Regions from separate parts of the Providencia sp. PROV_01 genome, predicted to be linked through region 2. Evidence: predicted binding sites of a transcription regulator. Region 2 holds the regulator's gene; each other region holds the start of a gene.

The links. Region 2 encodes PurR, which represses purine synthesis genes. Its sites were predicted from a motif close to CANGCAAACGTTTGCNTG; they were not measured.
Region 1: the regulator PurR is predicted to act here: its motif matches at 1,628-1,645, upstream of cvpA (colicin V production protein).
Region 3: the regulator PurR is predicted to act here: its motif matches at 2,271-2,288, upstream of ACU696_RS04790 (NCS2 family permease).
Region 4: the regulator PurR is predicted to act here: its motif matches at 1,549-1,566, upstream of ACU696_RS03610 (NCS2 family permease).

Annotation. Positions count from the first base shown of each region.
Region 1 covers NZ_JBRFKD010000002.1:2,097,248-2,100,794, reverse strand. Annotated here, with positions in the region: gene purF (amidophosphoribosyltransferase) at 1-1,056, opposite strand, end outside; gene cvpA (colicin V production protein) at 1,071-1,574, opposite strand; gene dedD (cell division protein DedD) at 1,754-2,395, opposite strand; gene folC (bifunctional tetrahydrofolate synthase/dihydrofolate synthase) at 2,401-3,547, opposite strand, start outside.
Region 2 covers NZ_JBRFKD010000002.1:2,945,331-2,948,877, reverse strand. Annotated here, with positions in the region: gene punC (purine nucleoside transporter PunC) at 1-657, opposite strand, end outside; gene punR (DNA-binding transcriptional activator PunR) at 780-1,685, shown strand; gene purR (HTH-type transcriptional repressor PurR) at 1,695-2,720, opposite strand; gene sodB (superoxide dismutase [Fe]) at 3,161-3,547, opposite strand, start outside.
Region 3 covers NZ_JBRFKD010000002.1:911,374-914,920, reverse strand. Annotated here, with positions in the region: gene ACU696_RS04795 (Na+/H+ antiporter) at 1-593, opposite strand, end outside; gene ACU696_RS04790 (NCS2 family permease) at 857-2,203, opposite strand; gene ACU696_RS04785 (hypothetical protein) at 2,818-3,547, shown strand, end outside.
Region 4 covers NZ_JBRFKD010000002.1:616,137-619,683, forward strand. Annotated here, with positions in the region: gene ACU696_RS03600 (amino acid ABC transporter permease) at 1-682, shown strand, start outside; gene ACU696_RS03605 (amino acid ABC transporter permease) at 684-1,436, shown strand; gene ACU696_RS03610 (NCS2 family permease) at 1,623-2,957, shown strand; gene yihI (Der GTPase-activating protein YihI) at 3,443-3,547, shown strand, end outside.

The DNA of each region.
Region 1 (3,547 bases), 850 kb from region 2:
ATTGAGCTTACGACGGACTGATTTGCGACGCTCTTGTTGACCCGGCATGATAAACGTACGACCAACATAACGATTTTTCACAAAACCTTGGCGGTAAGGTTTATCCAGAATATGTGCGATTTCTAGTGCGATATCACACGATGTTTCTGGAATAGGAATTACCACATCGATGTTTAAATCTTCCCATTCTCGAGCAATTTTGGCGCCCAATTTTTGCCCCATGCGTAATCTTGCGTTATACACAGACACTTTATCAATAAAGGAGTCTTGGCGAGCAAAATATACATATTCAAAGATACATGGGGTCAATTGCGGGTTATCAGAACATTGGCGTGTAAATAATTGCCCTTTTTCTGTCACATAGACCGCTTCACCTGGAGCAACATCGCGTAAAAATTCGAACCCTAAAGTATCAAGCGCAACACTTTCTGAAGCGACCATATATTCATGCTCACCGCTTTCAGTAATGCGGCGCCCTAGTACTAATGGGCGAATACCATGAGGGTCACGGAAAGCTAACATTCCATGACCGATAATTAGTGCCACACAAGCATATGCGCCACGTAGTTTTTTGTGCATGGCTGACACCGCACTGAAAACATTGTCTGGCTCAAGAGGGAAATGATCAAACCTATCAAGCTCATGCGCTAATACGTTCAGTAATATCTCAGAATCAGAAGTAGTATTCACATGGCGACGCGCTGTTTCAAATAAACTCCGAGTGAGCTCATGAGCGTTTGTCAGATTACCATTATGTGCAAGTGTAATACCAAAAGGTGAGTTTACGTAGAAAGGCTGCGCCTCAGAAGCGCTCGAGCTACCGGCTGTTGGATAACGGACATGCCCTAACCCCATGCAGCCTTGTAATCTCAACATATGACGTGTTTCAAACACATCTTTAACAAGACCATTTGCTTTGCGTAAACGAATGTTGTTTTTGCCATCAATCGTGGCAATACCTGCTGCATCTTGCCCACGATGCTGAAGCACCGTGAGAGCATCATAAATTGATTGGTTTACCGGTGTAACACCGGCGATACCGACAATACCGCACATTTAGTCTTTCCTCATCAGCCAGACGGAGAAATGTTCTCCGGTAGGAAACTTGACGCATTTTGCAGGTAGTCAAAAAACCACCTGATTATATGACTGAACTGCGGAATAAGTTCCGAACGCTGCCAATCCTCACTTTGAGGTAATGGTGTAAATGTGTCGAGAAAAAACAGTAATGCCGAAACTATTAACACACCACGCAGCGCACCGAAGCAGATCCCCAGAACTCGATCTGTACCTGATAACCCGGTTTTTTGTACTAACGAGCTAATCACATAGTTCACCACCGCGCCAACAATTAATGTGGCAATAAACAGTGCAGCGATAGCAATGCCATTTCTAACCAGCACATCCTCAAAACGAGTAAAGTAGCCCGCTAAGTAAGGATAAAACGTACTCGCAACAAAAAAAGCACAGCCCCATGTAACCAGAGAGAGCGCCTCTCGTACAAAACCACGGATCAAGCTAACTAGTGCCGAGAAGCCAATAATGGCGATAATTGTGTAATCTATCCAGACCATATTTCATTCCAAAATTCGCACTCACGACATCAGCGAAGTGCATTCTAACAGAAAACGAAAACGTTTGCGTAACCATTTTTCTATCAAATTTAAAAAAATAGCGGCGAAAATAAAAAATCATAATCGCCGCAGTAAGTTACTAAATCCCCTTACCTTTTAGGGATTATTTAAATTCTATTTTAAGGTTTATAGCTTTGGATTATCCCTTTCGTCCCCGTAATCTTATTCAGTTCTGGTAAAGCTGCTTCTAGCCTCTGCCTTGAAGCCTCAGGCCCAACGTAGATCCGTGTAAGTTTATTATTCACTGGTTTGGCAGGAACCGTATAAACTTGGTAACCGGACAACCTTAGTTTAGCGACAATCTCTTCAACTTTACTTGCATTGTTCAATGCAATCACTTGCACAACAAACGCTTTGCCCTGTGGTTGAGGCTTAGGTTCTGGCTTAGGCTCGGGTTTTGGTTGTGGTTTCGGCTCAACTTTAGGTTCAGGCTTAGGCTCCGGCTTGACGGGTTCAACTACGCTCGGCGCAGGAGTTGTCGTCGATGGCTGAGTTTCAACCTGCTCATTCTGTTGCTGCGTAATGGCTTCTGACAACATGGCTTCAGAAGCACCTTCTGAAGAAGCGGTGGTAGTCGTACTCACAATAGGCGCTATTGCTTCAATATCTTCTTCATCACCCGGTTTAGGGATAATAGGAATGGCCGCAAATTCATTTTCATTGTATTTCTTATCGCCATCAAGCAGAGCAGGAAGCACAATAACTCCCACTGCAACAAGCACAATGGCGCCAGCAAGTCGATTCTGAAATTTACTAGCCACCGGCACTATCCTTCTTGATTTTCCAATAACATCATGACGTGAGCAACGGTATGAAATGACCCGCACACCACAATCACATCTTGCTCGTTTGCATCGATGCAAGCTTGCTGCCACGCTTTTTCTACGCTGTCAAACTGGTTAGCTGTCGGTAAATGTTGACTCAGTTGAGCCACATCAGCCCCCCTAAACTCAGTTAATGGCGCAAGGTACCAATTGGTGACTTGTTGTGATAAACACTCAAGCGTACCTTTGATGTCTTTATCACCTAGCATCCCGACAACCGCACGAATATGACGACCTTTAGTTTCAGGCAAGGCAGCCAATTTACTAACTAAGTACCCTGCTGCATGAGGGTTATGCGCCACATCCAAGATCATCAACGGTTTTTCACCGACAATTTGGAAGCGCCCCGGTAATTGAGCTGATTTCAAACCTTGATGAATAGTGGACTCAGTCACTTTTTGGGCAAAATCAGCATCAATTTCCAATAAGCAACTCACCACACCTAGCGCTGTTGCTGCGTTCGCTAAAGGCACATTCGGTAACGGTAAATTATGCCATTCACGCTGTGAACTTTGCCATGACCAACTATTTGCTTGCTCACTGTATTGCCAATCCGTCCCACGACGAAATAGCTTCGTACCTAAATGCTCAGCCACTTGACTGATTGAAGCTGGCATATCCGGCTCACCAACCACACCATAATGGCCAGCACGGAAGATACCAGCTTTTTCATAACCAATATGTTCACGGTCTGAACCAAGCCAATCAGTGTGATCAAGTGCGATACTGGTGATTGCGGCTATATCTGCATCAACGACATTTGTCGCGTCTAACCGCCCACCTAAACCGACTTCTAAAATCACAATATCGAGTTTAGCTTGTTTAAATAGCTGTAACGCCGCCAAAGTGCCATATTCAAAATAGGTGAGAGAAATATCTGCTCGCTGAGCTTCAATTATGGCAAATGCCTCGCAGAAATCAGACTCGGGAAGTTCTTGGCCTTGAATACGAACGCGTTCGGTATAACGGATAAGATGCGGTGAACTGTATACCCCAACTTTTAACCCAGACGCCATAAATATGGACTCTAGTGTATGACAAGTTGTCCCTTTCCCGTTGGTTCCCGTCACAGTGATAACTTTGGGAGCA
Region 2 (3,547 bases):
TAGTACGTTGCCGCTGAAAACAGGGGAACTGAGCAAATTTGAGAAAGAAATCTTAGCTTGTGGTTGGTTGTCATCAGTTATTGTTTTAACTGAAACATTTTTCAAAAAGAGCGTTGGTAATAAAAGTAATATACCCACCGCCATTAGGATCAGGAAAATTGCTTCCCATGTTTGGTGCTCAAGAACCCATGCACCTAATAATGGCGCTAAAGCAGGGGATAGCGCGACTAGCGGCATAATAGAAGCAAAAACTTTTTGGGTATTTGCTTCATCATAGCGGTCGATAACTAGTGCTTGCCACAAAACAGCCGCGGAGCAGACTCCAACCGCCTGTAAAAAACGTAGTGTTAATAGCTGTGTTGCGGTTTCCACCCAATAAATAGCTAAGCTACTTAAAATGAAAATAGTTAAGCCCACAATGAGAACAGGCTTACGGCCAAGTTTGTCTGATAATGGCCCCCATAATAGCTGAGCGAAGGCAAAACCAGCTAAAAAGATACTGAGAGAAGCACTGATCGCGCCTTCGGATGTATGCAGGGTGTCTTGCATAGCACCAAATGCAGGTAAATACATATCAATGGCTAAAAACCCCAGCATGCTAAGTCCTGCAAGGTACACCATAAATCCAGGGGCGTTTTTTTTCACAGTATTCGACATAATTATTACTTATCTGATATTTAAAAAAATGTTAATGATGACGCCATTGTATAGGCTATTTTTTTAGGTTGTGAAACGGTAATATTTGGATCTTGTTATCAAAATTTTTGAAAGGAGAAGTTATGTGGTCTGCGCATGCACTCGAAGTGATTGATGCAGTTGCTCGAACTGGAAGCTTTAGTGGTGCTGCTGAAGAATTGCACCGTGTACCTTCTGCAATCAGCTATACCGTTAAGCAAGTTGAAGAATGGCTTGCGGTTCCTCTGTTTGAGCGTCGACATCGTGATGTTGTGCTAACGGAAGCTGGGGCGATATTTATTAAGGAGAGCCGTTCTGTTATCAAAAAAATGACAGATACTCGTCACCAGTGTCAGCAAGTTGCGAATGGTTGGCGTGGTCAATTTAGTATTGCCGTTGATTGTATTGTCAAACCACAGCGGACAGAACAGCTAATTCTTGATTTTTATCGTCATTTTCCTGATATCGAACTCTTTATTCATCCAGAGGTGTTTAATGGGGTGTGGGATGCACTTGCTGATGGGCGTGTAGATGTTGCGATTGGTGCGACTCGAGCATCTCCAATTGGTGAAAGGTATAGTTTCCGTGATATGGGTTTTATGTCGTGGATGTGTGTTGCAAGCCCAGAGCACCCATTAGCCAGAATAGGTGAAAAACTGACCGATGATCAAATGAGAGAGTACCCTAGTTTGTGCCTTGAAGATACTTCACGTAACCTACCCAAACGTGATACTTGGGCTCTTGATAACCAGCGTCGGCTTGTTGTGCCTTACTGGGAAAATGGCTTAGCTTGTTTAGTTAATGGGTTATGTGTTGGGATGGTACCTGAGCATCGAGCGGCTCCGCTTTGTGAAAACGGCCAATTAGTTGAACTATCATTAGCGCAGCCTTTTCCACCCAGTCCTTGCTGTTTAACTTGGGTGGAAAATAATACATCACCAGCGCTCAGCTGGTTGTTAGATTACCTTGGCGATAACGAAACGCTTAACGCAGAGTGGCTTTCAACCTAGTTATTCGTACTATCGGCGGTAATCGATAAATGGACCATCTGCAACAGAACGACGTTCTACAAGGCGAGGGTGGACTTCGATTGTTTGAGCATCTTCGCGCTTATTGACGATACGATCGAGCAGCATTGTGAAGGCCATTTGCCCTAAACGCTCTTTGGGTTGGTGGATTGTGGTCAATGCCGGTGTAAAATAGCGCGCATTTCGCACATTATCATAGCCAATGATTGAAATATCTTGTGGAACACGTAATCCCATTTCATCAGCGGCACAAATTGCTCCCATTGCCATGATATCACCACCACAAAATACAGCGGTAGGGCGCTGTTTATGGCTTAAAATTTGCGTCATTGCTTTATAGCCAGACTCAGGTTCGAAATCCCCCTGAACTATCCATTCTTCTTTTAGTGTAATTTTGGCCTCTTCCATTGCTTTTTTGAAGCCAGTTAAACGTCCAATACCTGTATTTCTTTCAAGTGAACCAGGGATCACTCCAATATCGCGATGCCCACGGTCAATTAAATAGCGACCTGCTAGGTATCCACCATGGAACGAGTTATCAATAATGCTATCTGTAAAATCGCCACGAGAAGTTCCCCAGTCCATGACTACCATTGGGATATTGCGGTAATCTTCTAGCATACCAATTAAGGTATCAGGGTACTCGGAACACATCACAAGTAAGCCATCAACGCGCTTTTGTGCTAGCATCTGTAAATACGCTTTTTGTTTTCCCAAATTGTTATGAGAATTACAAAGAATCAGCGTATAGCCTTTTTCATAACAGCTATTTTCAACAGATTCGATCACCTCAGCGAAGTAAGGCGCTTCACTGGAAGTTGCTAACAACCCAATCGACTTTGTGTGGTTAACTTTTAAACTACGGGCAACCGCACTTGGCGAATAATTGAGCTCTTTAATTGCAGCCCAAACCGCAGCCTTAGTGTCATCAGCTACAAAGCGCGTTTTATTAATAACATGGGATACGGTTGTGGTAGATACGCCAGCGCGCTTCGCCACATCTTTAATCGTTGCCATGGGGGAAAAAAACTCCTGACCAATAACCGGTCTCTATAAGAATTCTTGTTAAAAAATTACCTGCATATTGATGCATTGATCCTTTGCTGGCAATAATTTAGCGATTTGTTGTCGATTTTGTCTGATCTAGCGCAAAAACGAAAGAAATAATTGATGTTATAACATGTGATATAGACACTAGTTTTACTTTTTTGGATATGTATACTTAATAACCTTTATTATTTCATGGTTATTTATTAATTCAATTACATTAGAATGAGAGGAACTCATGGATACAGATGTTAAATATGGATTGCTTGCTGCGCTGGGCTCATTAGCATTAATTATCTTTCTTGCTGCGCATATTTTCTGATTTTATTTCAGCCTTGAGTAGGGTGAATTTAAAAGGGCGAGTATATCTCGCCCTTGCTGTATCTAAACTTAGCAACAAGCAGAAATTGTTATGCTAAATTTTCTTCCACAAATTTCCAGTTAACCAGTGCCCAGAAGTTTTCTAAATATTTAGGGCGAGCGTTACGGTAATCGATATAGTAAGCGTGCTCCCAAATATCAACAGTTAACACGGGCTTATCATCACCAGAAATAGGTGTTGCAGCGTTAGATGTATTCACTATAGCAAGGCTACCATCTGCTTTTTTCACCAGCCATGTCCAACCTGCACCAAAATTTTTGGTTGCTGCATCAGTAAATTGAGCTTTAAATTCAGCGAAAGAACCGAATGATTTATTGATTGCATCAGCTACTTTACCTGTTGGTTCACCACCTGCATTTGGCGCTAAGCAATTCCAATAGAAAGTGTGATTCCAAACTTGTGCTGCGTTGTTAAA
Region 3 (3,547 bases), 2.0 Mb from region 2:
ATAATACCCGCGAGTAGCCCACCAATCGCGACCTTGAAAAATTCAATGGTGACGCCAGAGGCACTAAATACCATCGTCCCCATGGCAATTGCTACTGCAAATTTTAATGCTACCAGACCAGAGGCATCATTCATCAATGCCTCCCCTTCTAGCACACTCATCATTCGTTTAGGGATACGCCCCTTTCCGACAATGGATGATAAGGCAACGGCATCGGTTGGTGATAACACCGCCGCTAGAGCAAATGCTGCAATCAATGGAATACCTGGCATCAGCCAGTAAATTAAATAACCAATCCCAATCACTGTAACCAGTACAAGAACCAATACTAAAATAAAAATTTCTCGACCGTTTTGAAAGAATTCGCGTGTTGGCGTTTTCCACCCATCAACAAACAACAAAGGTGGAATTAACAGAACCATAAAAAGTTCTGGGTCAAAGGTGACATGTAGGCCGAATTGAGGCCATGCTAATAGCGCACCAATAGCAATTTGAATGAGAGGAAGAGGAATACGAATAGGAAGAATTTTAGCAGCAACCCCTGAAACAGAGACAGCTAAAATCAAAATAAGAATAGTAAAGAAAATTTCCATGTTGCCCTTACTGAATTAACCTAGCGACTAGAACCTAAAATATTGCCTGCCGCCGCATAGTAAGAGATAGCACCGTCCAGACCATGATTATTAAAACCCAGCCATTCACCAGTGGAAATCATGCACATCCACTTGATTAACCGCCTTCTCTCTATTTTATCCTTAGCCATCCATTTTCGGGGAAAAAATTGAGACTTTACGATTAATTAATACAATAAGTTAAAAAGGTGGCAACATTAGCCACCCTATTGAAATAATATACTTTAGATTGCCAATCCTGAAGCGTAAAACGCCACTAAAAGTACCGCAATAATGACTGTGCCAATATTCAATTTGCGCCATTCACCTGCACAAATACGGCCGATAACCAAAGCAGCAAAGCCCAACATGATACCCGTGACGATATTACAAGTCAGAACAATGAATACCGCACACAATAAACCAGACATTGAATCTACAAAGTCATCGAAATCAAGCTTAGAGACATTACTTAACATTAAAAGCCCAACATACATCAATGCCGGCGCCGTTGCATAGGCAGGTACCAAATAAGAAAGTGGCGATAAAAAGAGAATGAGTAAAAACAGTACGCCGACAACCACTGCGGTTAAGCCTGTACGACCACCAGCAGCGGTACCCGCTGCAGATTCAATATACACAGCAGCAGGAGATGCGCCAATCGCCCCCGCAAAGATACTGCTCACGGAGTCTGCGGTTAACGCTTTACCACCATCAATAATTTGGCCGTCTTTATCCAATAAATTGGCTTGTCCCGCCACCGCGCGAATAGTCCCCGTTGCATCAAAAACAGCGGTCATCACTAATGCAAGTAAGCTTGGCAATACCATTGGCTGTAATGCGCCCATGATATCCATATTGAAAACTAATGAAAGCCCATCATCACCCAATGAAGGCAACTTGAAAAAGCCTTGATATTTAACCGCAGGATCAAAAATTAAACCAATAATTGAAATTGCAATAATAACAAGTAATACGCCACCCGGAACGCGGCGTTTTTCTAAACCAAAAATGACCGCTAACCCAGCTAATGACATTAATACAGGGAAAGATGTAAATTCACCTAGAGCAACAGGCAGGCCTGCATTTGGGTTTTTGATCACTAAACCCACCCCATTAGCAGCTATTAACAGTAAAAATAAGCCGATACCAATACCTGTGCCATGAGCAATACCCATTGGCATATTGCGTAAAATCCAACTACGAATACCTGTCACAGAAATGATGGTGAACAAACACCCCATTAAAAAGACAGCGCCCAATGCCACAGGAATACTAATTTGCTGCCCTAATACCAAACTAAATGCGGTAAATGCAGTCAGTGAAATAGCACAACCAATCGCCATCGGTAGATTGGCCCATAACCCCATCAATAAAGAACCAAAACCAGCCACTAAGCAAGTTGCAATAAAGACCGCTGTTGGTGGGAACCCTGCTTGCCCTAACATGCCAGGTACAACGATGACAGAATAAACCATCGCTAAGAATGTGGTTAATCCTGCAATGATTTCACGGCGAACTGAAGAGCCGCGCCCTGTTATCTTGAAAAATGAATCCAATTTGCAACTGGATGAAGCCTGTTGGCCTGACATGGTATACCTCTGCTGTTTAATGGAAAACGACGACTTTCAAATACTGCTAACGACTAATTTATACGTTGACGTAAACGATTACGTTTTTAAGAAAAAACAAACTGGCTGAGAAAAAATCCCAATAAAAACAGTTGCGCAATCGTTTGGTTTTTAAAATAGAATAAAACGTATCGTGAGGGGAGCAATTATCATTCTAAACAGGGGGAATGATCAAGCATTTTTAGCATTTCTTACCCGATTGTTCTTTCCCCCGCTCCCAAATATATAGGCTCTTAAGCAATGAACATTATTTTCAAATAATGATTCTTTTTAGTTACATTTATTTTACGTAAAAATAGCTAAATACCTTTCATATAATGTCTGTTTAAAGTGGAAGGTTATTTTTTTGATACAATCCAAGAATATTTGCTTACAAAACCAATAGCTAAAAACTTATTTACTGGTGGTAATATGCGTCTGTTAAAAATGTGGCTAAAAATACATTTCTTATTGTTTTTCATTAAAAAAATATCATTCACTGAGTAAATATATATTTAAGTACATAAGCTCAATTATTATCAACCGCAGTTATAGTTTCAATTTAATCAAGTAAAAAACACATAAAACGTATTAAAATGTCAAATAAGAATGCACCATTAATCATATTACAGCGGAGTATTTTACTGCTTTTTATTAGTTTTCTTGCTCTGTATTTATTACCAGGAATATATAGCCATAGCCCTTGGAAGCAAGATGAAAATTATAGTTTTGGTATTATTCAAACTATGTATGAAACTGGTAAATGGTTAGTTCCCACAAATGCGGGTGAACCATTTATGGAAAAACCTCCGCTTTATTATTGGGTTGCTACGATTACCTCTCATTGGTTATCAAGCTTTATGCCACTTTATGATGCAGCCCGTAGTGCAAGCTTAATTTTTTCGGTTATTAATTTTTCATTTTTTATCCTTTTGGCGCGTCGTTTTTTCCAAGCCACAGACTTCACTGATACTCGGATTTGGGTCGCTTTTGCACTGTATGCCTGTGCTCCCGGTATTATCAGGCATAGCCATGATATGTTTACCGATGTTGCACTAATGGCAGGAACAACTATTGGCTTATATGGGTTATTGGGGCTGATACAACAACAAAAAATGCGCATGTCTGCACTTTGGTTATCTCTTGGGACCATCGTCACCATGTTGTCAAAAGGCGTTTTTATTCCTGGCGTTCTCTGGATTTGCCTTTTTTTATCACCTATTTTTCTTGCTCAATGCCGAACTAAGCAGTTTTGGTTATACAGTTTAACGGCGGGGTTAATCGCGCTTATCGCCATTTTACCTTGGCCTATCCAACTGTATCTTC
Region 4 (3,547 bases), 2.3 Mb from region 2:
TGGCTACGGTTTTTTGATCACCGTTTGGATCTCGATTTGTACCATTGTTGCAGCCACTGCATTGGGTTTTATAGTTGCATCAGCAAAGGATAGTCAAATTGCTCCTGTGCGTTGGGCCGTGAGTATCTACATCTCTATTTTTAGAAATACGCCTTTGTTGGTGCAGTTATTCTTTTGGTACTTTGCTTCCGGTGAAATTTTATCCTCTGCCGCAATGGAATGGCTAAATACTCCCCATGAAATCCATTTATTTGGAATAACCGTGGGTTGGCCGTCATTTGAATTCTTAGCGGGTTTTATTGGTTTGACCTTGTATACCGTCCCTTTTATTGCCGAAGAAATTCGCGCTGGGATCCGTGGTGTTCGCCAAGGGCAAAAATATGCCGCGTTTGCTTTAGGATTAACGTCATGGCAGGCCATGAAATTAGTGGTATTACCGCAAGCCGTTAAAATCGCCATGCCTCCGCTACTGGGCCAATATATGAATGTGGTGAAAAACTCATCGTTAACGATGGCCATCGGTGTCGCAGAACTGTCTTATGTCTCTCGTCAGGTTGATAGCCAGACACTGCAAACCTTTACTGCCTTTGGGGTAGCGACAGTATTGTACATTGCTATTATTGCAGTAATGGAGGGGTGGGGCCAGTGGCGCCAGCAGCGTAATTTGGCTCAGGGGGTATAAAATGGATTTTTCAGTTATTGAGCAGAACTGGCAATATTTATTATTCGGTACTTTCCCTGATGGACCACTTGAAGGCGCAGCGCTGACGCTAGTCATTAGCTTACTTGCCGGTGCGGCCTCCATTCTATTAGGGACATTGGGCGGAATAGCCTTAGCCATGCTACGAGGCTTCTGGGTTAACCTGTTCGCCGCAGTTTTAGGATTTTTCCGTGCAATTCCTGTCATTATGTTGATTTTTTGGACCTATTTCCTGTTGCCAATCTTATTGGGTATGGAAATTCCGGGTATTGCAACGGTAGTATGCGCATTGGCATTGATTACCTCCGCATATTTGGCTCATGCTGTGAAAGCGGGCATTTTAGCAATAGGAGCAGGGCAGTGGCAGGCAGGTTTATCCTTGGGGTTTAGCCGCTGGCAGGTATTATGGAATATCGTGTTACCACAAGCCTTACGCATGATGGTACCGTCATTTATTAACCAGTGGGTAGCATTAATTAAAGACACCTCATTAGCCTATGTTGTTGGTGTTGCGGAGCTTTCTTTCTTAGCAACCCAAGTGAACAACCGTGAAATGGTTTATCCTCTCGAAGTTTTCTTATTCGTTGCATTTATTTATTTTGTGATGTGCTTTGCGGTAGAAATTATTGCGAATAGAGTGGCGAAAAAGCTCAGTGCACAGCATCAACCCCAAAAACTGGCTGCGAAACATCGTTTATTGTTTTGGCGTCGACAAAAATTGTTAGCACTTTCCTAAATCAAAAGTGGTGGTGAAATACCCACCATTTTTTCACTCCACTATTTTGGGTTATTTTTATTATTTCATCTTGGCGTATCAGTTAGTTAGGACATTTTGGCTCCTTGCAGTTTACGCAATCGTTTTCTTTTGTGGTTTTTAATTGTAGTATAGGGCGAAAAAAACTTTTTTTGGGCGCAATATCTAATGAGTAATCAATCTTCTAGCTCGGCACAACCGCAGGGCTTGTTTCAGCGTGTTTTTAAATTGCAAGAGCACGGCACGACAGCACGGACAGAAGTTGTTGCAGGCTTCACCACCTTCCTGACGATGGTATATATCGTCTTTGTTAACCCTCAAATACTCTCAGTTGCAGGCATGGACATCAAAGCCGTATTTGTTACCACCTGTTTGATTGCGGCAATTGGTAGCATTTTAATGGGGCTACTGGCAAATTTATCCATTGCTGTTGCACCTGCGATGGGCTTGAATGCCTTTTTTGCTTTTGTTGTTGTAGGGGCGATGGGGTATTCATGGGAAGTTGCTATGGGCGCCGTATTTTGGGGGGCTGTCGGCTTATTTATTCTGACACTATTCCGCATACGTTATTGGATTATCGCTAACATTCCTTTGAGTCTTCGCGTCGGGATCACCAGTGGTATCGGCCTATTTATTGCGATGATGGGGCTGAAAAACTCCGGCATTATTGTGGCTAACCCGGATACGTTAGTTTCTATCGGTAACTTGACTCACCATAATGTTTGGCTGGGAGCTCTCGGGTTCTTTATTATTGCCATCTTAGCGGCACGTAATATTCATGCCGCGGTATTAGTTTCTATTGCGGTGACCACTTTGATTGGTCTGGCTCTGGGAGATGTAAAATATTCTGGGATATTCTCAATGCCGCCAAGTATCACGAGTGTCGTGGGGCAGGTTGATTTCTCTGGTTCTTTAGATTTAGCGTTATCCGGTGTGATTTTTGCCTTTATGCTAGTCAATTTGTTTGACTCATCAGGTACCATGATTGGGGTGACTGACAAAGCGGGTATCACCAATGAACGCGGGACTTTCCCTCGAATGAAACAAGCTTTATATGTAGACAGCTTGAGTTCTGTCGCAGGTTCAGCGATGGGAACATCTTCAGTCACTGCATATATTGAAAGTTCTTCAGGTGTTTCTGTTGGTGGGCGTACAGGTTTAACCGCGATCGTCGTTGGTGTTTTATTCCTATTGACTATGTTTATCTCACCTCTTGCAGGTATGGTTCCAGCTTATGCAACTGCGGGAGCCTTGATTTACGTGGGCGTGCTGATGACATCAAGTCTAACTCGCGTGAAATGGGATGACTTAACTGAGTCTGTACCCGCATTTATTACTGCAGTGATGATGCCATTTAGTTTCTCGATTACTGAAGGTATTGCGTTGGGCTTTATTGCTTACTGTGCAATGAAAATTGGTACTGGTCGCTGGCGTGATCTGGGTTTGTGTGTGATTTTAGTCGCGGCGATGTTTTTGTTAAAAATGATCCTAGTCGACGCCTAAAATGCGCTTCATATTTTGAACTGTAGCGGTGTTGGCTGCGTTTGCTAACCCTAGTCACATACTTTTGTATGCTCCTAGGGATTAGCAATTCTTGCCGCCTTGCTACAGCTCAAACTATTTAGCGCATTAATCTTCGTCATACTTCAAGCTGTGGCGTTGCTGTCTTCTCTCGGCTACTCGGGTCACATACTTATGTATGCTCCCCGAGATAACCTCGATTGACGCCTAGCCACAACTTGAATTATTTAGAATTATTTAATGAGTTAATCATTTCTCTTTTTGTTATTTGAACCTCCATGCTCTAAATAATTTGTGTTGCATGAGTGTACATGCAACACAAATTATTTAAGGTATAATCATTAAAGTACTATTGCGAAGGCAGGGTGGAGTAAAAAATCCGCTGAAATTGCAAACTAGTGCTTTCCCCCTTTATGGGATCCTGCTAGATTTCGCAGCAGAAACTGACTTTATCAAGGTATCAGACCATGAATGCACCAAAAAAAGCGGCTGCTAAGCCAAAGAAAAAATACCGTAAAACTAAAGAAGAGATAAATGCGGAAGGCCGTGAGCGTAAGCGTGAGAAAAAACAT